4 regions of the Dysgonomonas sp. 37-18 genome follow, and region 1 is predicted to be linked to each of the others. Evidence: riboswitches for the same ligand, from Rfam matches in the RefSeq annotation. Region 1 holds a riboswitch; each other region holds the start of a gene.

Evidence for each region. A riboswitch is a leader RNA that binds a small molecule or an ion and turns the genes downstream of it on or off. The one in region 1 is predicted to bind cobalamin.
Region 2: it holds a riboswitch for cobalamin, as region 1 does, so the genes downstream of both, BGO84_RS13065 (TonB-dependent receptor plug domain-containing protein) here and BGO84_RS12545 (threonine/serine exporter family protein) in region 1, are expected to answer to the same signal.
Region 3: it holds a riboswitch for cobalamin, as region 1 does, so the genes downstream of both, BGO84_RS03370 (precorrin-2 C(20)-methyltransferase) here and BGO84_RS12545 (threonine/serine exporter family protein) in region 1, are expected to answer to the same signal.
Region 4: it holds a riboswitch for cobalamin, as region 1 does, so the genes downstream of both, BGO84_RS03430 (TonB-dependent receptor) here and BGO84_RS12545 (threonine/serine exporter family protein) in region 1, are expected to answer to the same signal.

What each region holds. Positions count from the first base shown of each region.
Region 1 is NZ_MKVC01000031.1:18,154-26,287, reverse strand. Features, by position in the region: gene BGO84_RS12565 (MATE family efflux transporter) at 1-115, shown strand, start outside; gene BGO84_RS12560 (TldD/PmbA family protein) at 117-1,547, shown strand; gene BGO84_RS12555 (phosphoenolpyruvate carboxykinase) at 1,634-3,364, opposite strand; gene BGO84_RS12550 (threonine/serine exporter family protein) at 3,395-3,901, opposite strand; gene BGO84_RS12545 (threonine/serine exporter family protein) at 3,904-4,746, opposite strand; cobalamin riboswitch at 4,896-5,083, opposite strand; cobalamin riboswitch at 5,248-5,451, shown strand; gene pflB (formate C-acetyltransferase) at 5,624-7,855, shown strand; gene pflA (pyruvate formate-lyase-activating protein) at 7,939-8,134, shown strand, end outside.
Region 2 is NZ_MKVC01000033.1:686-8,819, forward strand. Features, by position in the region: cobalamin riboswitch at 805-1,012, shown strand; gene BGO84_RS13065 (TonB-dependent receptor plug domain-containing protein) at 1,146-3,188, shown strand; gene BGO84_RS13070 (DUF5074 domain-containing protein) at 3,196-4,389, shown strand; gene BGO84_RS13075 (PKD-like domain-containing protein) at 4,401-6,092, shown strand; gene BGO84_RS13080 (hypothetical protein) at 6,108-8,134, shown strand, end outside.
Region 3 is NZ_MKVC01000008.1:95,292-103,425, forward strand. Features, by position in the region: gene BGO84_RS03340 (AraC family transcriptional regulator) at 1-273, shown strand, start outside; gene BGO84_RS03345 (YciI family protein) at 344-691, shown strand; gene nhaA (Na+/H+ antiporter NhaA) at 945-2,273, shown strand; partial or broken gene BGO84_RS03355 (TonB-dependent receptor) at 2,416-4,772, shown strand; gene BGO84_RS03360 (helix-turn-helix transcriptional regulator) at 4,903-5,697, shown strand; gene BGO84_RS03365 (RidA family protein) at 5,869-6,273, shown strand; cobalamin riboswitch at 6,286-6,487, shown strand; gene BGO84_RS03370 (precorrin-2 C(20)-methyltransferase) at 6,766-7,473, shown strand; gene BGO84_RS03375 (ABC transporter substrate-binding protein) at 7,479-8,134, shown strand, end outside.
Region 4 is NZ_MKVC01000008.1:114,697-122,830, reverse strand. Features, by position in the region: gene BGO84_RS03440 (endonuclease/exonuclease/phosphatase family protein) at 1-613, opposite strand, end outside; gene BGO84_RS03435 (cobyrinate a,c-diamide synthase) at 813-2,156, opposite strand; cobalamin riboswitch at 2,225-2,421, shown strand; gene BGO84_RS03430 (TonB-dependent receptor) at 2,470-4,665, shown strand; gene BGO84_RS03425 (ABC transporter substrate-binding protein) at 4,674-5,795, shown strand; gene BGO84_RS03420 (sirohydrochlorin cobaltochelatase) at 5,801-6,736, shown strand; gene BGO84_RS03415 (TonB-dependent receptor) at 6,786-8,134, shown strand, end outside.

The DNA of each region.
Region 1 (8,134 bases):
CGGAGTATGGTATTCATTGCCAACAGCTGACTTTTCGGCAACTTTACTGACCGCAGCTTTGTTTATATGGCAGATAAATAAATTTAAGAAAATAGAATCCGCAGAGAGATTATAATATGATAGATCATTTGAACAAACAAAATATATTAGATCATTTCTCCATAACGGAGAATAACTTGCTTAAAGTAATAAACGAAGCTCTAGGTAAAGGTGCTGACTATGCCGACATATTTTTTGAGCACACTTTCAGCAACAGCATATCACTCCGTGATGGAGAAGTAAATCGTGCTGCCTCGAATATAGATTTTGGGGTAGGAATACGAGTTGTCTCGGGAGATCAGACAGGGTATGCTTATGTAGAAAATACCGAAATAGCAGAACTACTGAAAGCTGCAAAAACAGCCGCAGGAATAGCCTCTATACCATCAAAAGGAATAACTCCGATAGAGATAACAGAAAAACATTTCCGAAACCACTATAAAATAGAAAGGCCGTGGCTTGACATTTCTGTAGCAGACAAAAAATCATTTGTTCAAAAATTGAATGATCGAATTTTCGAGTTAGACGCTCGGGTCATCAAAGCGTCTGTCAGCCTGAACGATTCTACGTCTTATATTCTATTCTTTAACTCAGAGGGTATCCTTACCTGGGATTATCGCCCAATGAGCCTTATGTCTGGATCTTGTACAATGGAACAGGGTGGCAAGATAGAAAACGGATATGCTTCACGTGCCTACCGAAAAGGTTTTGAGTATTTAAACAATGATCTGATAGAGACTTTAGCAAAAGAAGCCGTTGCACAAACCTCTCTGATGTTTGAGGCCATAAAACCCAAAGGCGGTGAGATGCCTGTAGTGATGGGTGCAGGAAGTTCGGGAATCTTATTGCATGAAGCGATAGGCCATACATTCGAGGCGGACTTTAACAGAAAGAATATCTCTATATTTTCCGATCAACTTGGAAAACAAATCTGTTCATCCGACATAAATGTTGTGGATGACGGCACCATAGACAATGCCCGAGGCACAATCAATTTTGATGATGAAGGAGTGGAAACTCAAAAAACGTATATTGTGAAAGATGGTGTCTTGGAAAGCTATCTTCACGACCGAATAAGTGCCAAGCATTACAACGTATCACCAACAGGAAACGGACGAAGACAATCGTTCCGTTATGCTCCCCTACCCCGTATGCGGGTAACATATATGGAAAACGGAAGCATTCCCGAAGCTGACATTATAGCGTCAGTTAAACAAGGTGTATATGTAGATAATTTCACCAATGGACAGGTACAAATCGGAGCAGGAGATTTTACCTTTTTCGTAAAAACAGGTTATCTGATTGAGAACGGTAAACTTACTCAACCGATAAAAGATATAAACATCATTGGAAACGGAGCCAAAGTCCTCACCGACATTACAATGGTGGGCAATAATCTGAAGATAGATGAAGGCACATGGACTTGTGGAAAAGACGGACAGAGTGTACCTGTAGGACAAGGGCTACCTTCGGTTTTAGTACGCAAGCTGACTGTAGGTGGAGAATAATATCAGAAATTTACAGCATAAAAAAACAGGATCGATATTCACGAAGAAATCGATCCTGTTTTATTTTAAATATCAGCTACTGCAAATTATTCATTGATAATACTGAAAAGCTCTTCAGCCGCTTCACGTGGCCCTTCTTTGCTTTTACCATCAATCGCCAGAGAAGTATGCATCTCTCCTATTTTTGCATCACTTTCGTCTAAAGCCAAGAAGAATTTACGCACAAGCTTTTCGGCTTTATCTCTTTCTTGCACAGGGCCAAAAGGATTTGCGAAATAAGACTTAACAAGCCCTTTCTCGGTAGTTGTTCCTTTTGCCTTTCTTGCTCCGTCTTCAAAAACCTCTATTGCTTTATCGACATCCTCAAAGAAACTGATCTTTGTTTCCGATTCGGCATAATTATTAGCATATAGCATATAGTCAATCGTATACCCTCTCGATATAACCTCATAAGTAGATATCGGAATGGTTACTCGTGCATTTATTCTATCGGGGTTGGTGTAGATACCTCTATCAAGCTGAGCGAAAGCATAAGCAGGATCTAAGTCGTCGGTACGGACAAAGGCTCCTATCTCAGTTCCATATCCTTTTATCTGTCCATCAGCTTCAAATTGCAAATATCCCATATCATCGAATATTACACGCATGTGACGTATATATTTTTCGTTGAGCGTGCGGAAAGCTTCAAGACTTTCGGATTTACCGGCTCCACTATCTCCCATTATGATAATATTTGCTTCTTTACCATTCTTCAGAGCAATATTCACCATAGCCCCATGAATAGGCAGATTGCCTCTTTCCATTTGCTTGATATTATGCAGCGTAAGAAGCATCTTCTTCATATAACCAAAATAGTCGATATCATCGCAATAATTAGCATAACCGATCAATATATCATTCTTCTTATCCTTATGATAGAAAGTACGTTTTTCTTCATAGCCGTCAGGATATCCAAATACGTAAATCAAATCGGGTTTTTTACCTACATAATCATTGCCTTTAGCCAGCTCAAACAAGTTAGCAAGACCTAAACCATGACACATAAAATCTTTATGGAAATAGACAAAAGCTAACAAGTTACCAACTTTTGCAGGGTACAAAAACCACTCATCCTCATTCAGGATCAAATTAGCCAATGGATTTGTTTGATGTTCCTGGAAGATACCATCTCTGGTGTTCTTCTTCGTATATGAAATATAAGGAGGGTTGATAACTACTGTTCCTATAAATGGTATAGATGCAAGCCCCTTATACTCAATCGGGCAATTCCATTGCATATCGTTAAGCATCAAGCCTGCATTCGCCCCTGCGATAGTCTGACGGTATACGCTATGACTGTATCCCATTACGGTTTCTTCTGTACGTCTGTAGATAGATAGTATCAACTCATTAAGAAGTTGGTTTGCTTGCACAAATCGCACATTTTGAAGACCATCACCCATGCGATTGTTGTGAACAACAGTAACCCTTTCCAGCCTTCTCCAATAGTTATACAGCATTTCTATAAGTTCTATAAACAAGCCTTTATCCTTAAAGAATGGAGCAAATTTATTATTTACCACCAAAAGCTCATCTATTTCACATACAGTCAAAAGCTTCATAACCTCTATCAAAGACAAGGTTAGCTCTTCATCAGTTTTGAAATCTTTAATAAAATAATCGTAAATAATCTGGTTATCTTTCTTTATTCTGAAAATAAAGGATTCAACCACCCGATGAAACGCGTAACTACTTAAAATTTTCTGTCTGTTATCACAATACTTCAAAGAGAAATTGATGATAGCACGACCCCTGTTTAATGTAAATTCTTGCAGCATCTTTGTTATTAATTAGTTAATATATTAGTATCAAAATATTTTTATCCCTAAATCTTTTATCTTCTTTATTTTCTTTACACTCTTTTTCCGAAACAATAATGCGGCAATACATATACCGATTGCCAGAGAAAAGAGTAAAGAAGATGTCAATATAAAATTGTAAACCGTGTCATGCAATAAAAATGCTGTTTTTGCACCGGTCGTTCCCTCTTCATATATTCGTATACATCCCAGCATCGTCTTGTAGGCATATAAGCCCGGTATCATGGTTATACAAGCCGGCAATGTAAATACAACCGGAGGAGTGTGTATCTTATGAGCACAGTAGATACCCAAAAGCCCTATCACAACAGTGCCACTCAACGTAGCTGAGATCAAGCCAAAGTCGAAATACAACAACGTAAAACGAATAGCATGACCAAGCCCTCCCAGCAAACCGGCAACCAACAATCCCTTCTTTGGCGTTTCGAACAATAGTGCAAAGCCTATAGCAACAAAAAAACTAAGAAGAGCGTCTTTTAATATATCTATTAGCATAATCAAAAGTTATTTATTCCTATTATTGTCATACTAATAAACATCCCCACAGCGATACATAAAAGAATAAATCCGCCGAATGCTCCACGGGCTATACCTGTAGGAATATACCCTTCAAGCAAATCGATTATACTATTTATCAGAGGAACTCCCGGAATAAGAAACAATACAGAAGTAGCAATAGATGTTTGAGGCGAATAACCAAATCCAGATAAGATATTCAATCCTGATATGGTTGTTGTCACAAACGCTGAGCAGATTACAATAACCATCAGGTTAAACTTTCTCTTAATCATCTCCTGACGCACCGCAAGCCCGACAAAAGAGGCTACAAAAGCAAAAGCCCCATCTATTAAATTCCCTCCGGCCAGTAGGCATAACGATCCGCAAGCTATTCCAATAAACAGGCGAACAAGCCAAACGGAATAACGAGAGGTATCCTTCAACCTTTTTATACGCTGGTGCAACTCCTGCAAAGAAATCCGATCTTCGGCAAGTTCCCATGTCAGCAAACTGGTATTGGTGAGTATTCCAAAGTGTACCCCATGATGTATTATCTTTTTATTGGCCGTTACTATGTTTTCCTCATTACCCATATCGGTTACTGATACCGATACAGCAGTAAATGATATCAGCATTTCTACTTTATAGTTTGTCTTCTGTGCTATACGTTGTACATTCCTATTAATTCTTTCACAGTGGGCTCCCGATTCAAGCAACAGGGTACTGACCTCCAATATGATGTCTACAAATTCTTTCAACGACAACTCTTTGTCTGAACGTGTGTTTTCTACATCTGCACATCGATCATCAACATGCGAATAATCAAGAACGTTTGCGCGCATTTCTTTCTAAACTTTTTACGATTAAACATAAATGTAAAAAGCTCTTTTGAACTTCACAATGCTGCAATAAGAACACACCTGGATAATAACATCTCCTCCGACAAGAGGGATGAATGAAATTATTAGACATAACACTTTTATCGCGAAGCATTGTCAATCCGATTTAAGGCAGGTATCCTGGCTTTCACCATTTCTATTTTCCTTCCCATCTCTGCACGAAACAGTGGATTTTTAAATAGAAACTTTCGCGGTGATTACAGTTGCGCGACAGCTCAGGACTTTCACCTGATTCCCTATTCTCCTCAATATCTGAGGCACCTTAGCGGTTGAAGAATAATGATAAAGAACTTTCGGGAGGCAAAGGTATAGGAAAAAATAATAAATAGCACATCTTTTTTATTTTTTCCTATACAAAAAGATATAAAAGAAAACAAAAAGAGAAGAGTCTCAATCAATAAGCATTTTTGCATTAAATGTTTATTTTTATGCTTAAAAACATATAACTTTGTCACAGGTTTTGGTGTCATTTACTATATCCATAGAAAATGATGAAAAGGGAATCAGGTGAAAATCCTGGACAGACCCGCTGCTGTAAGCTCCTCCAAAGACTTTGAACAATACTCTATCCACTGTTCTTACACTGAATGGGAAGGATGCTCAAAGATAAAGTAAGTCAGAAGACCTGCCAAGACCATATAGTTGGAAGCTTTCGAGGAATAAAGCTGAAGATTTAGGATGGGATTTTTTCAAATAGAAAAAGCCTTCTCTATTTTATTTTTATTCTGTTACATTTATTTAAATACGTCTGTATTTATTTCTTATTCTATTCCACGTAAGCTCTGAAAATTGAGTACTTAGAAATTTATTTTATAATCAAATGGAAGCATATAAAAACTTTAAAGGCACACGGTGGCAAGAGGAAATCAATGTAAATGATTTTATACTCCAAAACTATAAAGAATACACAGGAGACGAATCTTTTCTACAAAACCCTACTGAAGCAACAATCAAGCTATGGGAAAAGTTAAGCACAATGTTTATTGAAGAAAAAGAGAAAGGCATATATGATGCCGAGACTCGAATACCTTCTCAAATTGATGCTTATGGACCCGGATATATAGACCAAGAGCTGGAAAAAATTGTAGGGGTTCAAACAGACAAACCGCTAAAAAGAGCAATATTCCCTAACGGAGGTCTCCGTATGGTGAAACAGAGTTTGGCCGAATATGGTTATAAACTCGACAAAGGGACAGAAGAAATATTCTCAAAATACAGACGCACACACAACGAAGGTGTATTCGCTGCTTATACCGACAGCATCCGCAGAGCCAGAAGCAATGGATTGTTAACGGGCCTACCCGATGCTTACGGACGTGGACGTATTATCGGCGATTACCGCAGAGTAGCTCTTTACGGTGTAGATCGATTAATCTCAGAGCGAGAAAAACGTTTCCAAGAATGTGACCCAATTGTGATGACAGACGATCTGATTCGTCTTCGTGAAGAGCTAAGTTCGCAAATAGAAGCATTACTAGCCTTGAAACGTATGGCTGCTTCGTATGGCTTCGACATTTCTCAACCGGCGAATACAGCCCAAGAAGCTATCCAATGGACATACTTTGGATACCTGGGTGCTATCAAAGACCAAAATGGTGCAGCGATGAGCCTCGGACGTGTAACTACTTTCCTCGATATATATATCGAAAGAGATTTACAAGCAGGCTTAATAACCGAGATAGACGCACAAGAGCTTATTGATCATTTTGTAATGAAGTTACGCATAGTCCGTTATCTTCGCACCAATGAATATAATGAACTATTTTCGGGAGATCCTGTATGGGTAACCGAATCGATCGGAGGTATGACAAACAACGGAAAGTCGATGGTTACGAAAAATAGCTACCGTATGCTTCATACACTATACAACCTAGGGCCTGCACCCGAACCTAATCTAACAATATTATGGAGCGACCGTTTACCCGAAAGCTGGAAGCATTATTGTGCCAAAGTTTCTATCGACACGTCATCACTCCAGTACGAGAATGACGACCTGATGCGTCCTCAACTAGGCGATGATTACGGTATCGCATGTTGTGTATCGCCGATGCGAATAGGGCACCAGATGCAATTCTTCGGGGCAAGAGCGAACTTACCAAAGGCTCTACTATATACAATCAACGGAGGTAAAGACGAAATAACCAAAGCGCAAGTATTACCAAAGCACTGGGTAGAAAAGGTATCAGGAGAGTATCTTGACTTTGAAGAAGTGTGGGAGAAATTTGACCGCACCTTAGATTGGGTTGCCGAAACTTACGTAAAGGCATTAAATATCATCCATTATATGCACGATAAATATTCATACGAGGCTTTAGAAATGGCTTTGCATGATGTTGATATCGTCCGGACACAAGCTTTCGGCGTTTCGGGGCTGTCCATTATCGCCGACTCTTTTGCTGCTATCAAGTATGGAAAAGTACGCATCGTAAGAAATGAAGAAGGTGACGCAGTCGACTATATTATAGAAAAAGATTACGTTCCGTTTGGAAACAACGACGACAAGACCGACAGGTTTGCTGTGGAAATAGTAGAAAAGTTCATGAGCAAAATCCGTAAACGTAAGATGTATAAAGATGCGATACCTACACAGTCGGTATTGACCATCACTTCAAATGTTGTTTACGGAAAGAAAACAGGAAACACCCCTGATGGACGACGTGGAGGAACACCTTTTGCTCCGGGAGCCAACCCTATGCATGGGCGTGATACCAGAGGAGCTGTAGCATCACTTTCATCTGTAGCGAAGCTTCCGTTTGCTCATGCAAATGATGGCATTTCATATACTTTCGCTATCACACCAAATACATTGGGTAAAAACAGAAAAGAAGAAGCTCAAAACCTCAGCGGACTTCTTGATGGCTACTTCTTACAAACAGGTCACCACCTCAACGTTAATGTATTTGACAGGAATCTGCTTATCGATGCGATGGAACATCCTGAAAAATATCCTCAGTTGACAATACGTGTATCAGGTTATGCTGTTAATTTCGTAAAACTTACAAAAGAGCAGCAATTGGATGTTATAAACAGAACGATTACTACATCATTCTGATACTCCGTTAATAAATAAAAAGTTGCTCCAAAACAAAAAAAACACTTTTGGGGCAACTTCACTTAGCTGGAAGAAAATAAATAATGAAAGGTTTAATTCATTCTTTCGAATCTTTTGGAACTAAAGACGGCCCGGGTATAAGATTTGTATTTTTTATGCAAGGCTGCCCTCTTCGTTGCCTCTATTGCCATAACCCAGACACATGGAATATGAACGATAAGAAGTACGAACTAGCTCCGGAAGAGGCTTTTGAAGAAGTAAAGAAGGTAAAAAACTTCA
Region 2 (8,134 bases), on a different contig from region 1:
GAATAATATTTTACAATTTTAAACATACAAAGATTATTAATTATCATATTTTCCAAACAAATATTTGGTTCAAATTATAGAGTAGATCCTATATTTAAGTGATACTCGTTCTTTGTTAAATCAAAAAGAAGGAAGTGATAATATATTTGTGGTAATCTTGGAACAAATAAAACATGCTTATCTATATGAGAAAGTATTATTTTATAATTATAATATGTATATTTTTCTTTTGTACCGTTCCTAAATAATTGGGGGTAATTAATCTTGACAGATTATTACAGTCAAGGAATAACCAAGCATATTGATTTCGCTCGATAACTTTCAGTTCATATCTTCAGTATTAACTCAATATTATAATCAGGTTGGTTGTAAAGTTGGAGGCAGCAGACTAATATAAAAAGACAAAGATTTATCCGACTATAAACAAGGTTTTAAATGACACGTTGAAATATCCTAAAGTGTCTAGTTTCGCAGAATATAATAAGTTAAATCTATAGTATACATTTTTTAAACAATCGATTTTGCCTAATATTTTTTATGTATCGCAATATTTTTCTTTGAACGTTATTTAGCCTAAACTCGATAGAGAAAAACTATTTTGATCATATAATTCATAATAATTATATTTTCATAGGATTAAATAATTGTTATACCCTATCAGAAAAAATAGTCGAAAATAATTACATTTTATGTTCATACAAACTAAAAAGCTGAAACAACCCTCAAAAAGCTAAGAGTGGAACAAAAGCTCTCCTTGTTTTAATAATCTTTATAATAAGTTTTCTTTTTTAAATATTTAAAGATACCTTTGTTTTCGATTTTGGTGTCATAATTCCAATAACTTACGGAAAAGTGATGAAAAGGGAATCAGGTGTAAATCCTGAACAGACCCGCTGCTGTAAGCTCTACTAAAATCTTTGAACAATACTCAAGCCACTGTTCAACAATGAATGGGAAGGACGATTCAAAGATGGAGTAAGTCAGAAGACCTGCCAAGATTATTATAATTTAAGGCTTTCGGGAAATAAAGCTGAAGAAGATGAAAAGCAGAATTCTGACCATCATCATTATGGTTGCTCTTTTTAATTTAATCGTTTATATTTTCCTGTTAAGTTATTTGATAATCCTTTAATCAGGTGGCTTAGATGTCGTCATTACGTGGGTTTAACCGAGTTGGGTTAATGTTTTCTTTTATATACTGTTGTTCCATAACGGGCTTCGCGCAAAGTAAACTAGATAGTATACAACATCTAAATGAGATAGTAGTCTCGGCTCGTAAAACTAGAGTAGATGTTATCCCTGTACAAGTACTATCGGGAGAATTATTACAAAATTTAAGTGCCCATTCTGTAGCTGATGCTTTGCGTTATTTTTCGGGTGTACAATTGAAAGACTATGGTGGTATTGGTGGTCTTAAGACTATAAATGTACGTAGTATGGGTAGCCAGCATGTAGGTGTATTCTATGATGGGATTGAAATAGCGAATCCTCAGAATGGAGTTGTAGACCTTGGACGATATTCACTTGATAATATTCAAGCTATCTCTTTACATAACGGACAAAAAAGCTCCATTTTTCAGCCGGCAAAAGATTACAGTTCTGCAAGTTCTATCTACATAGAAGCTAAAACTCCTCAGTTTGGATGCAACAAAAAATATAATCTGAAATTTACTTTCAAAACAGGAGCATTCGGACTGATTAATCCTTCTTTGTATTGGGAACAAAAGCTATCTGAGAAATTAAATTCATCGTTTAATATTGATTACACTAACTCGACAGGTAAATATAAGTTTCGATACAAAGTTCAAAATACTGTTGACAATAGAGGGGGATACGATACTACCGCTGTTCGAAAGAATGGAGACATTCAGATATTTAGAATTGAGCAAGCCTTCTTCGGAAAGTTAAAAGGAGGTGATTGGAAAAGTCGTATTTATTTCTATACTTCAGAACGGGGATACCCTGGAGCGATTGTGAAAGAAGAACCCGGAAGATTTAAGCACGAAGATAGACAAAAGGATCGGAATTTCTTTGTTCAATCAGCTTTGAATAAGAGATTTTCAGACGTTTATGCAATAAAGATATCAGGGAAATATGCGTACGATTATTTGTATTATGAATCTGATACTTTAATTCAAAAGTTGAAAAATAAATATATGCTCCATGATGTTTATATTTCTTCAGCCAATCTATTTAATATCCTTCCTTCGTGGACAGCCAACATTTCTGCCGACTTTCAGTGGAATAAAATGAATGCCAATTTGGTGGAATTTATCTATCCGCAACGTTATTCTACTTGGGTAGCTGTAGCGACTTCTCTCGATCTAGATAGAGTAAAAATACAGGGTAGTTTACTCGGTACTTTTGTCCATGAATCTACCAAAGAAGATAAAAAAGACATTCAACGTGATTGGGATAAAATCACACCCACCTTGATGGCCTCATGGCAACCATGGAGTAGAGAGAACCTATTTTTAAGAGCCTTTTATAAAAATATATTTCGAATGCCGACCTTCACCGAGATGCATATGGCATATATGGGGACATTGTCTTCTTACCTCAAACCCGAATTTACCAAACAATATAATTTAGGGTTCGTATATTCAAAAAATATAAATTCATCATTTTTTCTAGAAGGACAAGTCGATGCCTATTACAACGAAGTTACAGACAAATTATTAGCTATCCCGGGCGGTGTAAATTTTCGTTGGACAATGAAAAATATTGGTCTTGTAAAGATAAAAGGAGTAGATGTTGCTTTAACATCTACTAACAAGATAGGAAAAGATCTAACTTTAGATACTCGGATAAATTATACTTACCAAAAAGCACAGGACTATACTCCGATGGTAGTAGAGAGTGATACCATTACCTATAAAGGACAAATAGCATATATTCCGACCCACAGTGCATCGGCCATATTAGGCGTCAATTATAAATCATGGAATTTATCATACAGTTTTATTTATACAGCTACTAGGTATACAGGTAGTGCCAATATTCCCCGTAATAGACTTGAGCCTTGGTACACTCACGATATGGCTATCGGTAAGTCTTTTGTGTGGAGGAAAAATAAATACAAAGCTACCATGGAAATTAATAATCTATTTAATCAGGCTTACGATGTAGTCTTGAATTACCCTATGCCAGGAACAAATTTCAAATTTATACTCAATATAACTATTTAAGAAAATTATGAAAAGAAGATTATTCAAATTAGGATTTCTAATTCTAATTGTAGGATTAACTCTTCTCTATTCATGTAGAGGAGATGATGAGGAACTGATTCCTCCCACAATAACACCGGTAGCTCCTGTTGATGAAACAACTGTTGTAGAAGGAGAAGAAGGTAATATAAAAGGATTTTATCTGTTGAATGAAGCCAATATGGGAAGTAATAAATCTTCCATTGATTACTTCGATCGTAAAACCGGTAAATATTGTCAAAATATTTATCCTTATCTAAATCCTAACATTGCCCATGAACTGGGAGATGTAGGTAACGATATCCAGATTTATGGGAATAAACTATATGCCGTAATCAATGTTTCAGGTTATGTGGAGGTGTTGGATGTAAATACTGCATGCCATATAGGTTCTCTCACTATACCCAACTGCCGTTACATCGTTTTCGACAAAGGTTATGCGTATATAAGTTCTTACAATGGACCTGTTAAGATAGAACCGGATACCCCACTAGGTTGTATCGTAAAGATAGACACTACCAACTTTAAGGAAGTTGGACGGGTTTCTGTAGGCTATCAACCCGAAGAAATGGTGATAAGAGATAATAAATTGTATGTCGCTAACTCGGGAGGTTACCGAGTTCCGAATTACGATAATACAGTGTCTGTTATTGATTTAGGTAAGTTCGAAGAAATAAAGAAGATAACAGTAGGGATTAATTTACATCGGTTGGAATTGGATAGTGATAATAATATCTATGTAAGCTCGCGAGGCGATTATAAATCTACGGCATCAAATACATATATCATCGGGAAAAACGATATGGTAAGCAAAACTTTAAACTTACCATGCTCTAATATGACCGCGATGGGCGATTCTATTTATATGTATAGTGTAGAATGGAGTCATATAACTCAAAAAAACACAATTACTTATGCTATTGTAAATACCAAAAGCCAAACAGTTGTATCTCGGAACTTCATTAAAGATGGAACTGAAAAGCAAATCGTAATTCCGTATGGTTTAGCTATTCATCCTGAAACCAAAGACATATATGTGACTGACGCTAAAGATTATATTAGTCCGGGAACGTTGTTCTGCTTTGACAAAATGGGTAACCGAAAATGGTCTGTGGTTACAGGAGAGATTCCGGCTCATATTGTGTTTACAAAACATAGGTTGAAAAGTTTAATTTTAGATTAATAAAAAAGTAAATGATGAAAAATAAAATTTTATTTCTTTTTTTACTATTGAGTGGTTATTACCTCTCATCATGTTCTGGTGATGATGATATAGTTCAAAACGATATAACTATTACATTCTCACAAAATGAGTATAAAGTTAGAAAAGGGAAAACATTAGAGATTGTACCGCAAGTAACCAATGCAACCAACCCTATTTATTCGTGGAAATTGAATGGGAAAATTATTTCGAATGATTTACAGTTAAATTTCAGTGACTATAGCGTTGGCGAATATTTTATCATATTTAGGGTTGACGATGAAATTGGATATAAAGAGTCGCAGATTAAAGTTACTGTAGCAGATAAAATATCACCCGAAATAGAAATGGTCTCCAGCTATATTGCATATGTGGGGCAACCAATAGAGCTGAAAGCAACAGCCAACTATGCAGAAAACGCAGAATATGTATGGAGAAAAAATGGTGAAATAGTATCGGAAGAACAAGTGTACTCTTTTGTAGAAGAAAATTTAGGTTCATTTGCCTTGACTGTTAAAGTAACTACCGAAGAGGGTGTTGACATCAAAGCCCTAACAGTAGTCGTATTACCTGTACCCGAAGCTGAACTTTATTTCGATGATGGTCTATACCGAACCATAACCAATAAAAATAATCTACGCAAGATGACAGTCCCTCTTGGCAGAACTTTGGTGTTAGCTCCTGTTATTTGCCATATAGATAAACCTGCCGGCTTTAAGTGGACTGTTGATGGAGTTGCACAAAGTTCGACTACCGAGTTTTTAAAATTTACACCTACCGAGAAGAAAGCTTATTTGATAGAAGTAACAGAAACAGGAACATCGGTAAAGGCGCAAGTAGAGGTTACTTGTACAGAGCCTGAAAGTACTTATTTCAGAGCAATACAGACAAACAGTAAAGCTGTTGCTACTAAAGCTTTCAATTACATTCCAGCTCCGGGACAGTTTATTGATTTCCAATCTCCATATCAAACAATAACTCAGGTGTTACAAAAATTCCAAACATCCGTAGATGCTAATTCTAATATGTTTCATATAGGGGCTTACGGAGGTTATTTTGTAATAGGATTCGATCATAGTGTGAAAAATGTGGCAAATAAAGCTGACTTGAGCATCAATGGTAATTCTTTTGCAGGTTGGAGTGAACCGGGAGTAGTTTGGGTTATGCAAGATTCGAATGGCAACGGATTACCCGATGATACATGGTACGAACTGAAAGGCAGTGAGTATGGAAAGAAAGACAACATACAACGCTATGCTGTTACTTATTACAAACCTACAGAAAAAAGAACTGATGTAATGTGGACAGACAATTTTGGAAATACAGGTTCGGTAGATATTAATGGATATCACTCTCAAGACTATTTCTTCCCAATGTTTATAAAAGAAAGTGCTTATACCTTGACTGGTACACGTGTGCCACCGACATTCTATATTGCCGAAGGTACAGGTTATGAATCGTCCAGAGACTTAGGATGGGGGTATGTGGACAATCACAATACAGACCCAACGAGACCCATTGGGGAGTTTTGGATAGAAGATGCTATTCATGCTGATGGAAGTCCTGCTAACCTCACTCATATAGATTTTGTAAAAGTACATACGGCTTCTGTAGGTAAAGGCTCTTTAGTTGGTGAAGTATCAACTGAGCCGGGTAATCCTGTTGATCTGAATTTTAATAACTAAAAGACTAATTAGATAATGAAAAGAATATACCATTATATCTGTCTGCTGATATTGTCTGTCATTTTATTACCTGCTTGTAGTGACGACAACAAAGAATTTGAAGGAAAAGACAATTATATAACTTCTTTCTCTCTGAGACTAGAGAATGAAACAGAATTGAATGGATTAATTGAAGGTAATAAGATTACCATTAATGCTTCTTCCAGTCAGTCTCTAGAGCGAGCTAAGGCTACTGTAAAACTCAGTGAGAATGCTAAAATATTTCCTAATCCCGAGGAGATAACCAACTGGGAAGAAGATATAGTATTTGCTGTAACTTCTTACAATGGTACTCGTTCTCAGTATAAATATACTGTAAACAGAACTGAGCAGGAACAAGCCGGTACTATTATACTCGCTACTCAGGCCGATGTAGATGCTTTTGGACAGAAAGGCATTACTTCGATTGCCGGAAATCTGATTCTGGGGCAAATCTCAGGTAAAGATTCCATCAAATCATTAAGTCCGTTGGCTGGTCTTACACAGATAGGCTATTCTCTAATTGTTTATCCTACTGTCGATATGACTAATTTTGAAGGCTTAGAAAATCTGACTAAAGTAGGAGATCTTATTCAAATAGAATCTTCTCCAAGAGTGCAAAGCGTTTTATTCCCTGCTTTAGAAATGGCAGGAGGAGTAGCTTTGAAAAACGATTCATTAATAACCATTAGTTTTCCTAAGCTAAAGAATGTGTCTAAGTCTTTTGTTATTAACTCGGGGATGGGGCAGGTAATTCTTCCTAGTTTGGAAAGAGTGGGAGAAACATTCCGGTTAACAAATACTTTTTCCAATGTAAAAGCATTGATGCCTTCGGTTATATTACCGTATTTGAAAGAAGTAGGAAGCATCGAACTTTCTCGTCTGGAAAATGTAAAAAAAGTGGATTTTTCAGAATTGAAGACCATTGCTGATTTGAATCTTTACCCATTAGAAAAATTGATATATATAAATGCGCCTAAGTTGCAGATTATAACAGGTAAATTAACTACTTCAGCTACTAGTAAACTGAGCGAATTTAGCCTGCCGGAGTTGGAGGAGGTTAACGATATGATTGTAGAAGGAAAACAGATTACGACGGTTAATCTTCCTAAACTAAAGCGAGTAAAAGGAAAACTAAGTCTTAATTATGCCAAAATAAATGGACTGGCTAAAGGTTTTGAATCATTGGAAACGGTTGAAGGAGAACTTTATATGCTAGATCTAGCTATGAAAGACTTAATATTTCCTTCTTCGATAAAAAAGATTAATAGATTATCAATCTACAACTATCTTTCTGCACCTCTTACCAAAATAAACATCAAAGGTATGAATATAAAGGAATTGGCAGTAATGGCTTCGGCTGTTGATGGTGTTGAAATTATCGGAGATGATGTATTTAACGGAACATTAAGTATTCTGCCGGATAATGCTAAATCTTACACTCTTAAATTCCCAAAGCTACAAGGATTTTCCGAAGTAGATTCTCTGAGCCTCGGATCTTATATTTCTAATATAGATGTATTAAATATAAAAGGAATAAAAAAAATAAAGAAAGGACTTACTATTCCTAATAATAATTTACAGGATTTTTCTATATCAGATCTGGAAGAAGTTGGAGGAAACTTCACCATAAATCACCTGAATAATATTGTAGACCCTTCTGTAATTCAGATTAACATATCGGATCTTAAAAATGTTGGAGGAAATTTTAACGTAACCATCGATTCAAGGTCTGTCCGAACATTGAATGTTCCTAAGTTAGAATCAGTAGGAAGAGACTTCACCATTGGCACAGGCTACATGTCTACTTCATCATGGAGTCCTAGCTGCCATCTGAGATATCTGCTATTTCCTAAATTAACTAGTATAGAAGGAAAGATGAGTCTGGTGCCATACAAGGATGATGCTAGTAAGGTAAACGAGGAGCTAACAGATTTGAATGGTTTCTCAGCATTGAAAAAAGTAAGTGGTATAGAAATTAAAGCTCAAGCAGCTTTAGTCTCATATGCTGGCTTGAAGAATGC
Region 3 (8,134 bases), on a different contig from region 1:
TATACAATCTCTCATTATGCAAACAAACTAAATGTACGAGAAGATAAATTGAATGAAACATGTAAAAAAATACTTGGTATCTCATCCAAGCAATATCTACTTAATCTTAAAATAACCGAAGCTAAACGGCTATTGATATACTCAGACTACAATATAAGTGAAATCACTTATCAGATTGGATTTGAAGATTCTTCATATTTTGCCCGAATTTTTAAGAAAAAAACAGGATTTTCTCCTAGTACTTTTCTTAAAAAGTACCGAAAACAGCCCTAAAAGTGCTGATATATTTCTTATTTACATCTTTATATTTGTATTTGTTTTAAATATTAATAAAATGTGTGATATGAAAGATTTTCTATTGATATTCAGATTAAATAAAGATTCGGAGATAAAACCATCTCCCGAACAAGTGAAAGAAAGAATGGAATGGTTCAGTAGTCTAATGAAGCAAAATAAAGTATCCGATAAAGGAAATACCTTATCTCCCTCAGGAGCAAAAACAATTCACTCGAATGGAAATATTGTAAATAGTGCTCATTCAGAAGGTACAGAGATTGTAACAGGATATGTAGTTATAAATGCAGAAACAATTGATGAAGCAATAGAGATTGCCAAAGCTAATCCTATTTTCAAAATTGGCGGTAGTGTGGAAGTTCGAGAAGTTGCCAAATTCATAAAAGGGAACGATTAATTTATAATTAGATTATATAACTAACAAAGTCGTGATTTATATTATAAATCACGACTTTGTGTCTATTGGTTAGTCTTATCAGAGACCATAAATTCATTTAGAAAAGGGAACGTAAACATTAAAGATCTTAAATGTCGATAAATGTTAAAAAATATATGAAGTAGAAAAATATTTTTATTTTTGACTTTTACTAAAGTTTACAACTAAGGTACATTTTATTGTAGATAAAACATTCTCATAAAAAACTATATCGATGACAGAAGAAAAAAAAGAACCCATAGACAAGGTTGTTCAGCCCATTCAAAAATTTATATTACAGGAAAAGGCGGGAGGGATCGTTCTTGGGCTAAGTGTTATAATTGCAATGATTCTTGCTAATTCTTCTTGGTCGGAAGATTATTTTCATTTTTTAGAACATAAATTAGGAATTGTATTTAATGGAATTCCTTTTTTTGAATATAGTATCCATCATTGGATCAACGATGGCCTGATGGCCGTATTTTTCTTTGTTGTTGGGCTAGAACTTAAACGGGAAATAGTAGGAGGGGAGCTGTCCAATCCTCGTAAAGCTCTTTTACCAATTGGAGCAGCAATAGGAGGCATGCTTGTTCCCGCACTCATCTATATAAGTCTTAATCCATCAGGAGAAGTCCATCATGGCTGGGGCATTCCGATGGCTACTGATATTGCTTTTGCTCTGGGGATTTTGTATCTGTTGGGGAGCAAAATACCTCTATCGTTGAAAGTCTTTCTTACGGCTCTCGCCATTGTTGATGATTTGGGAGCTGTTTTGGTTATTGCATTTTTTTATACCTCCGATATCTCTTTTATAAGCCTTGCCACAGGTTTCGGCTTTGCTTTTATCATGTTTGTTGGCAATAAAATGGGAGTCAGAAGTATTTTGTTTTATGCTATATTGGGAATTCTTGGGGTATGGACATCATTCTTGCTATCAGGTGTTCATGCTACAATAGCTTCTGTTATTGCAGCTTTCATGATTCCTGCCGATGTCAAAATAAGAGAAAATCTATTTGTTGAACGAATAAAGAAATACCTGGATAAATTTAGAGAAGTCGATCCAAAAAGTGAAATTCCGACACTTACAAATGATCAGTTGCATTTACTGGAAGAAATAAAAATAGACACGAATAAAGCAATTCCTCCGTTGCAACGCTTAGAGCACAGAATGCATCCTTTAGTGACTTTCGTTATAATTCCTATATTTGCTTTAGCGAATGCGGGAGTTTCACTAAACATTGATATAGAGCAGCTATTCAGCACAAATATAGCTTTAGGTATGGCACTAGGTCTGTTATTAGGGAAAGTGTTGGGAGTCGTAGGTTTTACGCTTTTACTTATTAAATTAAAGGTTGCTCCTTTTCCGGAAGGAATGAATGTGCATAACCTACTAGGTATAAGCCTACTCGCATCTATCGGTTTTACCATGTCATTATTTATCACATCACTCGCATTCACCCATCCTGAATATATGGTACAAGCAAAAATTGGTATTTTTGCAGCTTCTATTATAGGCGGAGTGTTAGGGTATATGACATTAAGTCGTTCCATAAAACGGAAATAATACCGTTCCGTATTATACTTATATGAATTTATCAAGAGAATACTTGTAACAAAAGACTTTCATAGTAGTATAAATTGTGAACTAATTTCTTTATCTAAATGTTGAATTTGTGAGTTTTAATTAATTCGCTTATTAAATATTTATGAAAACGATATTATTTGTATTTATATCACTCTTTAGTATTAGTGTATTCTCTCAGCAGAAGCATTCATTAAAGGGAACAGTCATAGACAAAGGAGACAGAAGCCCCATTCCTTATGCCAGTATAATAGTAAAGGGTACAACTATTGGTACACAAACAGATGAAGAAGGGCATTTTTCTATTGAAAATCTATTACCCGGACCTTATACCCTTCTAGTATCATTTGTTGGGTATAAAGCTGAACAAACCCCTGAATATTTATTGACAGTAAAAGATTTACAAATAACCGTTGAATTAGAAGAAAATACGAATGAGTTAGCCGATGTAAATGTCTATCCGATGCCTTTCAGGCGTTCTATTGAAAGCCCGGTTGGATTGCATGTTATAAGTACACAGGAAATAGAAAAAAGCCCTGGAGCTAACCGCGATATATCCCGCATTGTACAATCTTATCCGGGGGTAGCTTTCTCGCCAGGAGGTTATCGAAACGATTTAATTGTAAGAGGTGGTGGGCCTTCAGAAAATAGTTTCTTTCTGGATGGTATAGAAATACCTAACATTAATCATTTTAGTACACAAGGAGCTTCTGGTGGGCCTGTAAGTATCATAAGTGCAGATTTGATCAAGGAAGTAAATTTCTATACAGCAGCTTTTCCATCGTACAGTAGTGATGCATTAAGCTCTGTCGTAAGTTTCAAATTAGCTGATGGAAATCCGGAAAAGCAATCTTTCAAAGGAACTTTAGGTGCATCAGAAGCTTCTGCAACAGCCAATGGACCTTTAAGTAAAAAGACAACATATACCGTATCTATGAGGCGATCTTATCTGCAACTTCTTTTCGATCTCATAGGACTCCCTTTCTTGCCAACATACAATGATGCCCTGTTCAAGATAAAAACTCAATTGTCACCTACTAACGAGCTTACATTTATAGGTGTTGGTGCAATAGATGATATGAAGCTAAATAATAAAGCTACTACCGAAGATGCCGAATACATACTGGGTTATTTGCCAACTATAAAGCAGGAAACTTTTACCTTAGGGGCAGTTTATAAGCATTACAACAAACGTAATAGACAGACTCTTGCTCTCAGCCATAGTTACCTGAATAATCGTAATACGAAATATCAGGACAATTTGAATAACGACCCTGATATGCTAAGGTTAAAATACAAATCATTGGAACAAGAATCGAAACTTAGATTCGAAAACCTTACGCCACTTGGTAAATGGAAAATTAATACAGGACTAAATATAGATTATGTGCAATATAGCAATAATAGTTTTCAGGTGTTTTTTTATAATGATGAAGAAACGGCTCTCCAATATGATACACAACTAAGCTTTTTCAAATGGGGATAGATTATGTCTCAACAAATGAGAGATTCAAATCATCTTTTGGAATAAGGCTAGATGCTGCATCCTATTCACATAATACCAAGCAAATATTTAATCAGGTTTCGCCCCGCCTGTCTTTATCATATAGGCTTATAGCTAATTTGAATGCCAACGCTAATATCGGACGTTACTTCCAGCTTCCACCTCTTACAGCAATGGGATTGAAAGATAACAATGGTATGTTTGTAAACAAGGGATTGGATTATATGCGTGTTGATCAGGTATCGGCAGGCTTCAATTATCAGTCGATAAAGAATTTCGAAATATCTTTAGAAGGTTTTTATAAATATTACAACAATATGCCTTTATCTGTGCAAGACGGCATTCCTTTGATGAGTAAGGGTGACGACTACGGAGCGATAGGGAACGAACTGCTTGTATCGGATGCAAGAGGTAAAAGCTATGGTGTGGAATTATTAGGAAGATGGGTAGTCGCTCGTAAAGTAAATGTTTTATCTTCATTTACTTTATTCAAAAGTCAATTTGCAAAAAAAGAAGGTAAGTATCTTCCTTCGGCCTGGGATAATGGATATATATTTAATCTTACAGGAACCTATTACTTTAATTCAAATTGGAGTCTAGGAGCAAAGATAAAGTCGATAGGTGGAGCACCTTTTACTCCTTACGATCAAGACAAATCCTCGCTGGTCTTGGCTTGGAATGCTTCGGGAAAACCTTATCTCGACTATACTCAATACAATACGTTGCGTAACCCTTCATATACTCAGCTAGACTTGAGAGTAGATAAAACTTTTTATCTGAAGAAGTATATGCTTGGCCTTTACCTCGATTTACAGAATGTAACACGAAGTTCGTTCAGAAGACAAGATGTAATTGTAAGTACGGGAAATATCATAAATCCACAAGCACCGATAGAAGAACAACGTTACGAGATGAAAAACTTGAAACGTTCGAGTGCATCTATAATCCCTACCATTGGAGTGACATTTGAATTCTAAAAATTAGTAAGATTAATTCATTTTAAAAGATTTATATTTGTAATATAAAATAGCCTTCACTTAGCATTGATATGTATTGTGCAACATTCTCTCATATTTTAGATTATCTATTTTACATATATAAAGATAAATGTTTTATAAAAAATTTATTCCTATAAAGGCTTTACAAGATTACATCCAATATTTTTGGATATTGGAGGACTTTACGAATAATTCTAGTGATAAATGTTTTAAGATTATCCCGGATGGAATACCGGCATTAATATTTCAACAAGAACCAAACTTGTTTTTTGATAGAAAGGGACAAGCGTTGCCTCAATTGTATTTATATGGGCAATATTCTAAATATACGGAGCATACAGTTAGTGGATACTTTAGCGTTATTGGCGTATATTTGCAACCAACGGCTTTAAAAACAATTTTTGGATTAGATGCTTTTGAGTTAAATCATCAAAATATTTCACTTGAAGACATTGTGAGGGATGCTATTCTTGAGCAACTTGTTAACGCAATTTCTTTAGAAGAAAAAATAAGCCTAATCTCTTCTTTCTTCCTTAAGCAAATAGAAAGAGTCAAAAATAATCATAAAAAGTTGGTGCATGCTTCGACATTATTACAAAATGGAAAAACTCTTAAAGAAATCCAATTAGAAATGAATTTGTCGGAGCGAACATTAGAAAGAATTATAAAACAGTCTGTTGGATTATCACCAAAGATATTTTCACGGATTATGCGTTTTCAAGAGGGATTGAATTCTTTGCGTCAGACAAATTTTGAAAATTTTACAGAACTTGCTTATCAATATGATTATTTTGATCAATCGCACTATAACAGAGAATTTAAAGAATTTACAGGAACTAATCCTAGAAATTTCATACTAAATTCAAAAGAGTATTTAGCTAACTTTCCTCAATGGCTTATCTAGCATTTGCTAGCGATGTATTCTTTCTACAATTCAATTTACGAGAACTATTGTATTTCTTTTTCTGAGAGTTGTCGGTTTTATCCAATTTCAAATAATACACTACCTATACTTTTGCATTACAAAAGAAATACCGCTTTGGTATTTGGATTGTTTATTTAAAGAAAAATTGAAATGAATAGTGATAAAATCAAAAGAGTCGTCAGATTAAATCCTGAAAATATTTCAAAGCCTGTCGGAAAATATTCACATGTGACTATAATTCCTAAAAATTCAACTCTATACACTTTCTCCGGACAGATTGGAACTGATAATTATGGAGTTATTCCTGATAGTATGAATGAACAGGTATACAATACTTTTAGGAATATTGAACAAATTCTGGAAAGTCAGAATTTAACTTCCGACGATGTTATAAAAGTCAATATCTGGGCTACAGAAGATATTGATTGGGATTTTTTGGACGCAAGATGGGATAATCTATTTGGTACAATATACCCATCTATGACTATTGCTTATGTGAAGGCATTGGGTTTACAAGAGCTTAAAATTGAAGTTGAAATTTGGGCTTCAAAATAAAAAATATTAATACCTTTGCACTCAGATTTCGGTATTGTAATTTCAAAATCATGAAGTTGTAATAAAAGGGAACCCGGTGTGAATCCGGGGCTGTACCTGCAGCTGTAATTTCTCATAAAATCGGTTGAAAATTCCATGCCACTGTTTCGAAAGAAATGGGAAGGCTTTTAACCGGAGGATAGCCAGAAGACCTGCCAGATCTGACAAATAAACACCAAGCTTCCAGGGATAGGAGTGGTTGTGCAATACATCTTGTATTCATTGCTATTTTATTAATTTTCAGGAAACTCGTTGTTTTATTTTATTAGTTTTTTACAATAATAAAATAAGATATGAGGCATTACATGTTTTTGAAGGCAGTATTGGTATGCTGCGGAATATACCAACATACAAAATCCGTATCTCTAAACATATTTATTGTAACTACAGGTATTCAGTTACTTACCTTTTGTTGAATTAAGCAGATTGTAACTATAATAATTAAAAATAAATATGTCTGATTTCGTTACATTTGTATCTCTTGGGCCAGGTGATGTCGAACTTATAAGCCTAAAAGCCTTAAAAGCTTTGCAACAAGCAGATATTATTCTCTGCCCCTCGACTGTTTCACCAGTCGGAAATATGTTATCCCGTAGCCGTGATATTTTATTGGAACTGAATATTAATGATTCCGTTATTTCTCTTTTTGATGTACCTATGAGTAAAGATCGATCGCATGCTATACTCTGCTATAAGGAAGTTGCTGAGCTTATAGAAAAGCATTATGAGAAAAGATTAAAAATAGTTGTAGTAGCAGAAGGAGATGCAGGATTTTACTCTTCAACTCATTATATATCAGATAATCTTATATCAAAAAATATTCCGACAGAACGTATTGCCGGCATTCCGGCGTTTATTGCCTGTGCAGCCCTTGCCAATATCCATATAGCCAAACAAGAAGAAGAATTGCATATCATTCCCGGGATAATATCATCCAATGATTTAAAGAAAAGAATAGAAGCTGGAAACTCCATCGTGATAATGAAACCTTCTCAATCGGAACAGGCTATTAAGCAGGCTATGTCTTCAATAAATAAAGTGGGAATACATTATTTTGAGAATGTAGGAATTAAAGAAAAAGAATTCTATACGCAGGATATACATAAAATAATAGATCGCAAATTTCCTTATTTCTCACTATTAATAATTACAAAAGAATAATCTGGATGAAAAAACTACTTTTTATCTTATTTACTCTGGTTATTACATTTTCGGGCTGTAATCAAAATAAGAATGCAAAAACTATCGGAGATCGAAACTCTGCAGATTCTATGAATATTAAATATGCCAAAGGTTTCAAAGTGATTAGTTCCGCAAACTATAAATTAGTTGATATAACCGATCCATCCGGGGAGAGCGATATGCATTACAAATACGCTCTGGTCAATAGAGGGAGCAACAAAGAGGGCATACCTGCTGATTATCAGACTATAGAAATACCTGTCTGCAGTGTAATTTGCATGACCACACTGCAACTATCAAACTTTATTAAGCTCAATGCTTTGAATAAGGTTGTGGGGATAACCAGCACTCGCTTTCTTTTTAATGAACAGATGAATAGACAGCTCAAAGAAGACAAGACCAGAAAAATTGGTATAGAAGGTGAATTTGACAATGAGGTTATTCTCGCTCTAAATCCGGATATTATACTTGTTTCACCATTCAAAAAAGGAGGATACGATGCGATTCGAAACCTGAATATACCATTAATTAGTTTTTTAGGATATAAAGAAAGTTCTCCTTTGGGACAGGCAGAATGGATTAAGTTCACTGCTATGCTATTAGGAATAGAAGAACAAGCCAATAAACAGTTTGACGATAT
Region 4 (8,134 bases), on a different contig from region 1:
AGTTATTAAGAAGCTGAGCCCAAGAACTATCCATTCCTCCATTTAGGTCTCCCATAAATATCACGGGATTATCCCCTACTATTTCTTTGATTTTTGTCAATATCAATTTACTACTTTCGTTGCGTGCATAATCTTTTTCATAATCATAATGAGCACTGAAAACGAAGAAACTCTTACCTGATTTGATATCCTGTAATTCAACCCATGTACAAATACGATTGCAACAAGGAGCATCCCAACTTTTAGAAGGTACATCAGGGGTGGCAGACAACCAGAAGTCTCCATTACTTAGTAATCTGTATTTGTCTGTTTTGTAAAATATTGCGGAATGCTCCCCTTGTCCGTTACCATCTCTTCCCTCCCCATAATAATCATAACCAGGTAGAGCAATTTTCATATCCTTTAATTGATTCGGTAAAGCCTCCTGAGTTCCAAAGAAATCAAAGTCGTGATACTGTACTAACTTTGCAATATACGGAAAGCGATCTTTCCACATATTACCCACATCGGATGAATTGTCATTTCTAACATTATACGTTCCTACATTAAATTTTTGTGCATTTAGAGTAAAGGCAGTCATGAATAATACTGCACTAATAAAAATTTGTTTCATTATTTAATTAATTTGAGAATTAAAGGTAATAAGTAAATATAATTTCTTGATGATATATTCTCAGATTATAACTTTCTATAACGGTTTATGCAATAGAACTGATAAAAAAACTTATATATCGATACATATGATAAACTATGTTATTATGAGTTGTAACCAATCATCAGAGTTGGTGCACTTGATACAAACTACACTTTTATCACTTAAATAAATGCAACAAATCCTCCATCTCAGCCCAATATATATGAGTATATCCTGCAATTACATTTTTGTAGCGTAATAGCTTTGTATTCACTGGAACTTCCTTTGCATTATACTGCTGTGTTATACTTTCCATGTTATTTTCAATATGTGAATAATGAAATTCGTGTCCTCTAACAGTTATACTATTATATTCAAATTGACGGTATCCTAATTTAAGCTTCATGTTCTCCATTGAAGCCTTTTGCTTGAAAATATCTACCATTGGATATTCTATACCATCTTTATCTGCGATAGATGAAGACAGATACATCATTCCACCACATTCTGCAAGAATATTACCTCCATTTTCCGCATAATCCTTAATAGCCTTATGTAGCAGTTTATTTTCGCTTAGCTGTTTTGCATATAATTCAGGATATCCTCCCGGGAAATAAACAAAATCTGACTTTGGCAAATATTTGTCTGTTAAAGGACTAAAGAAGGTCACTTCTCCTATTTTTCTTAAATATTCTATATTTTCATGATACATAAAATTGAAGGCTTCGTCGGCTGCAACTGCTATTTTCAGATCCCGAGAAGCATGTTCTTTAATTCGCTGCGGTTCTGAATTTCCTAACTCAACTTGCGTATATGATAACAATTTATCAATATCAATATGTTTTTCTACAATTGATGCGGCAATATTAGCAAAGTCATCTAAAAGAAAATCTTGATCGGTACTTAATCCCAAATGACGTGAAGGCACACTTAGATTTTCATTTTTAGGCAGATAACCTAGTGGAACTATACCAACATCGTGGCAAGCATCCGAGAGAAATTTATAATGGCTCTCGGAACCAACATAGTTAAAAATTACTCCGATGACATTTATCTTTTCATAAAATTTTTTGAATCCATACAATAACGGAGCTGCTGAATATGCCATAGATTTGGCATTTATAACCATAACAACAGGGATATCCAATAATCCTGCAATTTCGGCACTACTTCCTTTCATTTTGTCATATCCATCAAATAGCCCCATCACTCCTTCTGTAATGCAAGCATCACTTCCTGATGCGTATTTTGAGTACAGATATCTGACGTGATTCTCTGATGATAAGAATAAATCCAGATTGACAGATTTATTGCCTGAAGCCATATCGTGATATTTCGTATCTATATAATCAGGTCCGCACTTAAATGGTTGTACCATAAGACCTCTGTTCTTTAATGCTCTTAATAAGCCTAAAGTAACTGTTGTTTTTCCTGAACCCGAGCTTGGCGCAGCTATGAGAAAACTGGAAATCACTTTCATGAGTAATCTGGTTTTATTTTCAGCAAAAGTATAAAAAGCCATCAATGAAATGAATTTTACCAAGAAAATATATTTTTTAAGAATTCTTTTTAATCCTATTTTTTTTCAATTACCTTTGAAGCCGCTTAGGTGATGCATTCAGACATTCGTCTGTTGCATAAAAGGGAATTCGGTCAGAATCCGAAACAGTGCCCGCTACTGTGAATTCCATAAAATTTTGAGTATCACCACTGCCACTGTCATAATGATGGGAAGGCCTCTCAAAATGGAACAAGTCAGGAAACCTGCCTAGCATAAATTAATAGATATTCCCGGGGTCAGGAATATAATTAACTAACATTATACTTCTTTTTTAATGAAACTAAGAATTATGCTAACAGCATTGCTATGCTGTATTGCAAGTATTTCGTTCGCTCAGTTGAGCTTGCGCGGAAGAGTTGTTGATGAAAATGAAAAGCCGATCGCTGGCGCCAGCGTATGGATTGAGTACACAACCATTGGAACATCCACAGATTTGAAGGGTGAGTTTAGTCTTGAAAAAATCCCGGAAGGTAATAATCTTCTAAGAATTAGTGCACTGGATTATAATGGAGCTCGTGAGACAATAAACAGATCTAATGACAACATCCTTATTCGGATGAAACATTCTCCTCTTAAACTGAATGAAGTAGTAGTAACAGGTACCGGCACAATCAACAAACTTAAAAACTCACCCGTTGCAATAGATGTTATTTCTCAGAGGGAACTCCAAAACACGAATATTCCTACATTCGAAAACGCTATGATTGCTCTGAATCCTTCCATGTCATTTACTCCTAATGCAATGGGATCGTACATGCAACTGAATGGATTAAGCAATAGATATATACTTGTGTTAGTTGATGGTAAAAAACTTGGTGGCGATGTCGGAGGTAACGTAGACTTAAACCGCATTGATATGGGAAATATCAAGAGGATAGAAGTTCTGAAAGGAGCCGCTTCTTCTTTGTATGGTTCGGATGCAATAGCGGGAGTTATTAATATTATAACCAATAAACCAAAAGACTTAGTAAATTTTTCTACAGAGACACGCTTCTCAGAGTATGGACAATTTACTCAAAATGCTAACCTATATCTGAATATTGGGGGCTTCTCTTCGTCTACTTCTTTTCAGCGGAATCAGGCTGACGGATGGCAACTAAATAAAAAGGAAATAATAAACGATAAAGAAGTAGATACGGATAAACAAGCTATGTTACGCTTCTATTCTGATGTTTTTAGCCAACGTTTTGGTTATAAGGCGACAAAAGAATTGAGCATGTATGTAGAGGGAAGTCTTTTCGACAAAAAATTTAAACGCCCCGTAAGTACTTATGGGTTCGATATGAAATACGTCGACTATTCATTTGGTGCCGGTGCAAAGTATTTACTGAAAAATAATGGCTTGATTACATTAGACTGGAATACCGACCGTTTCGAATACTTTAAAGCTTACCTGAAAGAAACCAAAGACAAAAACGGTGTCACATTTATGCCTGGAGATGAAGAATTTGTGAGAAGACAGAAGTACAATAATATAAATCTGAAAGGTACATTCAACGCCGGAAAGTTCAATAAAGTAACTGTAGGTTCAGAGTACAAGGTAGACAACCTATATGCTCCGGCAGATAGCATCGGAGGTTCCAGAAATGTTTATACATTGGCTTTTTATGCTCAGGATGAAATAAATCTTTTCGGAAAGTTGAATATTGTTCCCGGGGTCAGATATATATACAATGAAACCTTCAAAAACAGGGTTACACCTAAAGTCAGTGCAATGTATACTCTTCATGATTTCAACTTCAGAGTATCATACGCTACAGGTTTCAAAACTCCTGAATTGAAGCAGCTATTCATGAAAACTGAAGTTACGAGCAAAGGTAAAACCACTTTAAGTGTAGGGAATAAAGATCTGAAGCCTGAAAGTTCAAACTATTACTCTGTCAATGCTGAATATATAAAAGATTTCCTTTCATTGACTGTTACAGGCTATATTAACAATCTGAAAAATAAGATCGATACATATGAAATCGAATTAACACCCGAAGAAATAGCTGAAGGATATAATAAGAAATCATCGTATCATAATATCGGAAGATCTCGTATTCAAGGCGTAGACTTTACTTTTAATTCATACCTTGGTTATAACCTTACTTTAGGAGGAGGGTATAGTTATGTGAATGCCAAAGACCTCGATACAGGAAAGCGTCTTCAACGTATCAGCCGTCATACAGGAAATGTTAACCTGAATTGGTTTAAAGATTTCGGGTTATTCAAGTCAAATTTTAATCTAAACGGACGCCTGCAAAGCCGTAGATATTATGATGATGGTGATGATGCACGTGCTTATCAATTATGGAACTTTGCTACACGTCATACATTCAAGAGTATAAATGGTCTTGTATTTGAACCGGGTTTAGGTATTGAAAATATCTTTGACTTTGTAGATGATAAACCTTTCAACCGCAATTATGCGACTTTATCACCCGGACGTACATTTTATGCCAGCCTGAAAATTAAGTTTAGTAAGTAAGACTGTTTATGAAATCTTCAAACTTATTATACTTCTTTGTTTTCTGCTCAACTCTTTATTCCTGTTCTTCGATCGGGAATAAGGAGAATGAAAATATTGAAAAATATCAGCTAAGACATGCTCGTGGATTCAATGTAGAACAATATGAAGATTACAAATTGGTAACCGTACGTGACCCATGGGATACAGTGCGTACTCTCTATCGATATATATTAATTGATCGTGATAAAGAAATTCCGAAGAACCTGCCTGAAGGAACTATAGTAAAAGTACCATTGCAAACTGTGATCGCTTTTTCTACGATTCAATGTAGTATGTTGAAAGAAATAGATGAGCAGCATCGTATAACAGGGGTCTGTCAGGCCAAATATATAGACCTGCCTTATATCCAAGAACGATTGAAAGCCGGAAAGATTATCGATTTGGGAAGTATGCATAAACCGGATGTTGAACAATTAATCAATCTGATGCCATCTGCACTTATTGTATCAGCGATGGAAACCGGCATGGGCTATTTGGATAAGTTAAGAATTCCTATCATTGCTACTACTGACTATATGGAAGATACTGCTCTCGGTCGTGCCGAATGGATACGCTACCATGCATTGTTTTACGGAAAAGAAGCGCTAGCTGACTCGCTTTTCCAAGAAACAGAACGCAGATACAATGAAATAAAAGATAGGGTAAAGAATGCATCTAATAAACCAACAGTATTCAACGACCTGAAATTTGGTAAAACATGGCGGATTGCTGGAGGAAAAAGTTATCTGGCAAATCTGATACGTGATGCTGGAGGCGAATATGTTTGGAATGATGATAATTCAACCGGATCGACACGCTTGTCTGCCGAAATGGTACTCGACAAAGCAGGATTGGCTGATATCTGGCTGTTGAAGTACAATCGAGAAGAAGATTTCACATATAACAGGCTGAAACAAGAAGATAAAATATATGCCCAGTTTGGTGCTTTTAATAAAAAACAGATATGGGGATGTAATACCGGCAAAGTCCATTATTTTGAGGATTTGCCGATCCATCCCGATTCTATATTGAAAGACATGGCAAAAATATTTCATCCGAATTTATTCACAGATAATAAATTAAGCTATTTCAAATCACTAGATGAATAGATATTATGAAAAGGATTTTACTATATATTATGCTACTATTTACCACTGTTGCAACATGTGCACATAGTGGAGGTAGTTACGAGTATTCTGATATTTTTAAAAGTATGCAGGCAGGCGATAAAGCTGCTATTCTGATAGTTCACTTTGGTACTACTCATGACGATACTCGCGAACTGACAATAGAAGCATTAAATAATCAGGTGAAACAAGTTTTCCCTTCTATTGAAGTAAGAGAAGCATACTCTTCACGTATTGTTATCAAAAGGCTTTCGGAACGTGGTATCTATAAAGTGAATCCATTAGAAGCTTTAAAACAACTTCATACTGATGGATACACACATATATTAATACAGTCTTCCACTGTTATCGATGGAGTGGAAATGGAATCTTTGTACAAGAATGTAGAAGAAGTGAGCGGACTGTTTAAGGATGTACGTATAGGTACGCCATTGCTTTATTCTCCACAAGACTACGAAGATGTTATAAAGGTCTTAACCGCAGATAATAAAAAAGATGTGGCATATATATGGGTCGGACATGGAACTTATGATGCTACTACAGCCCAATATGCGATGCTCGATTATATGCTTAAAGCCAAGGGACATACAAACTGCTTTGTTGGAACTGTAGAAGGCTATCCTGAATTTAATGATGTTTTAGCACAATTAAAGGCTTCGGGCTTGAAAGAGGTTGTTCTTATGCCATTTATGTTTGTAGCCGGAGAACATGCAAAGAATGATATTGCCGGAGATTGGGTCGAAAATCTCAAAAAAGAAGGTTTATCTGTAACCGAAAACCTTCAGGGGCTAGGAGAAAACCCTAAAATCAGGGAAATATATTTATCTCATCTACAATTTATAACTACTCATCGTAAAATGGATATAATGGAGAAAAAATCCATATATGAAAAAACGGGAGAAAAGATAACACTTGAATATTAACGGTTTATCTATAGAACACTTAAAAAGCTAATATTTTTTACTAATATTTATGAAACGTATACTTTATATAATAATTATCATAATGGTTTCCGTAAATACTTTTGCTCAGAACAAAAGTATGACCGATACTGTATATTCTATCAAGGAAGTTGAGGTACTAGGAGCATCCAAAAAGAAAGTAGAGATAGGAAAACTGAACGTTCCTTTACAATATCTACCAATGTCAGTAAGTACAGTTTCTTACAAAGATCTCGAAATAAGAGGAATCTCAAATATTGAAGATGCTGTGAAATTTTTACCCGGTGTAAGAATGAATACCAGCTATGGAGCCTTTCAGACGCTCTATGTACGTGGTATGACTTATACGCCCATTATGATTGACGGAGTAAGAGATGAGCGTACTATGATAAATTCGTATCCTTTTTCTGATCTTACCAATGTAGAATCTATGGAACTTTTGAAAGGGCCTGCTTCTGTATTGTATGGCCACTCCGTATTGGGAGGAGTATTGAATATTGTAAGGAAATCTCCTACGCCCCAAACTGTAGTTAATATGAAAATGTCGTATGGCAGTTGGAACAACAAGCAGGCAAATATGGATTTCGGAGGTAACCTTGCCGGTCCGCTGAATTACCGTGCAAATTTTAATTATAGCGATCAGGATGGATGGCGTGCTACAGGTAACAAGCGGCTTTCCGGATATTTAGCTCTTGGTGCAGATATCGATGCGACAAGCAAAATTGATGTAAGAGGTAGTTTTCATCGTGACGGGTATGGTACTGAAACTGGGCTTCCTCCGGTAATGATGGCCGATGTATATAACGCAGACGGCAGCCTTTACTTGAAGGCAGGGCAAGAAATCCCGGGATTAAATGAAAAGAAGAGATATAATAATGAATCTGATTTTCTTAAAAACAATGGATGGGATATATCTGGAAAGTATGAGAAAAAATTTAGCAAGTCTATGAAACTAACAAATTATTTATCATATAAATATGACGACATAAATTATCTTGGTACAGAAGAACTCAGCTATTTGTATAGTATGGATCCTGTATATAAACATTATATAGATAAGGGGACTTACAAGATGTATATAAATCTCGACTCTGTTCAGCTTACATATCCTTTGCGTTTTTCTCATATAGCTAAAACTTTAGGTAATCAACTAGAATTATCCGGCGATTTTTATACAGGGAATATCAAACACAATTTCATAGGAGGCTATTCATTTTCTCAAATGTTTCGCAATTCATATACAGGATATAATAATGCTCCCGAAAACGATAAATTCAATAGTGAATATGATATTTATGGCCCTGGAATATATTCTGTTATAGCTGTAAATAACCCTCAGAGCATGGGATACATGAAATCAAAGTTTAGTAAAGCAATTAT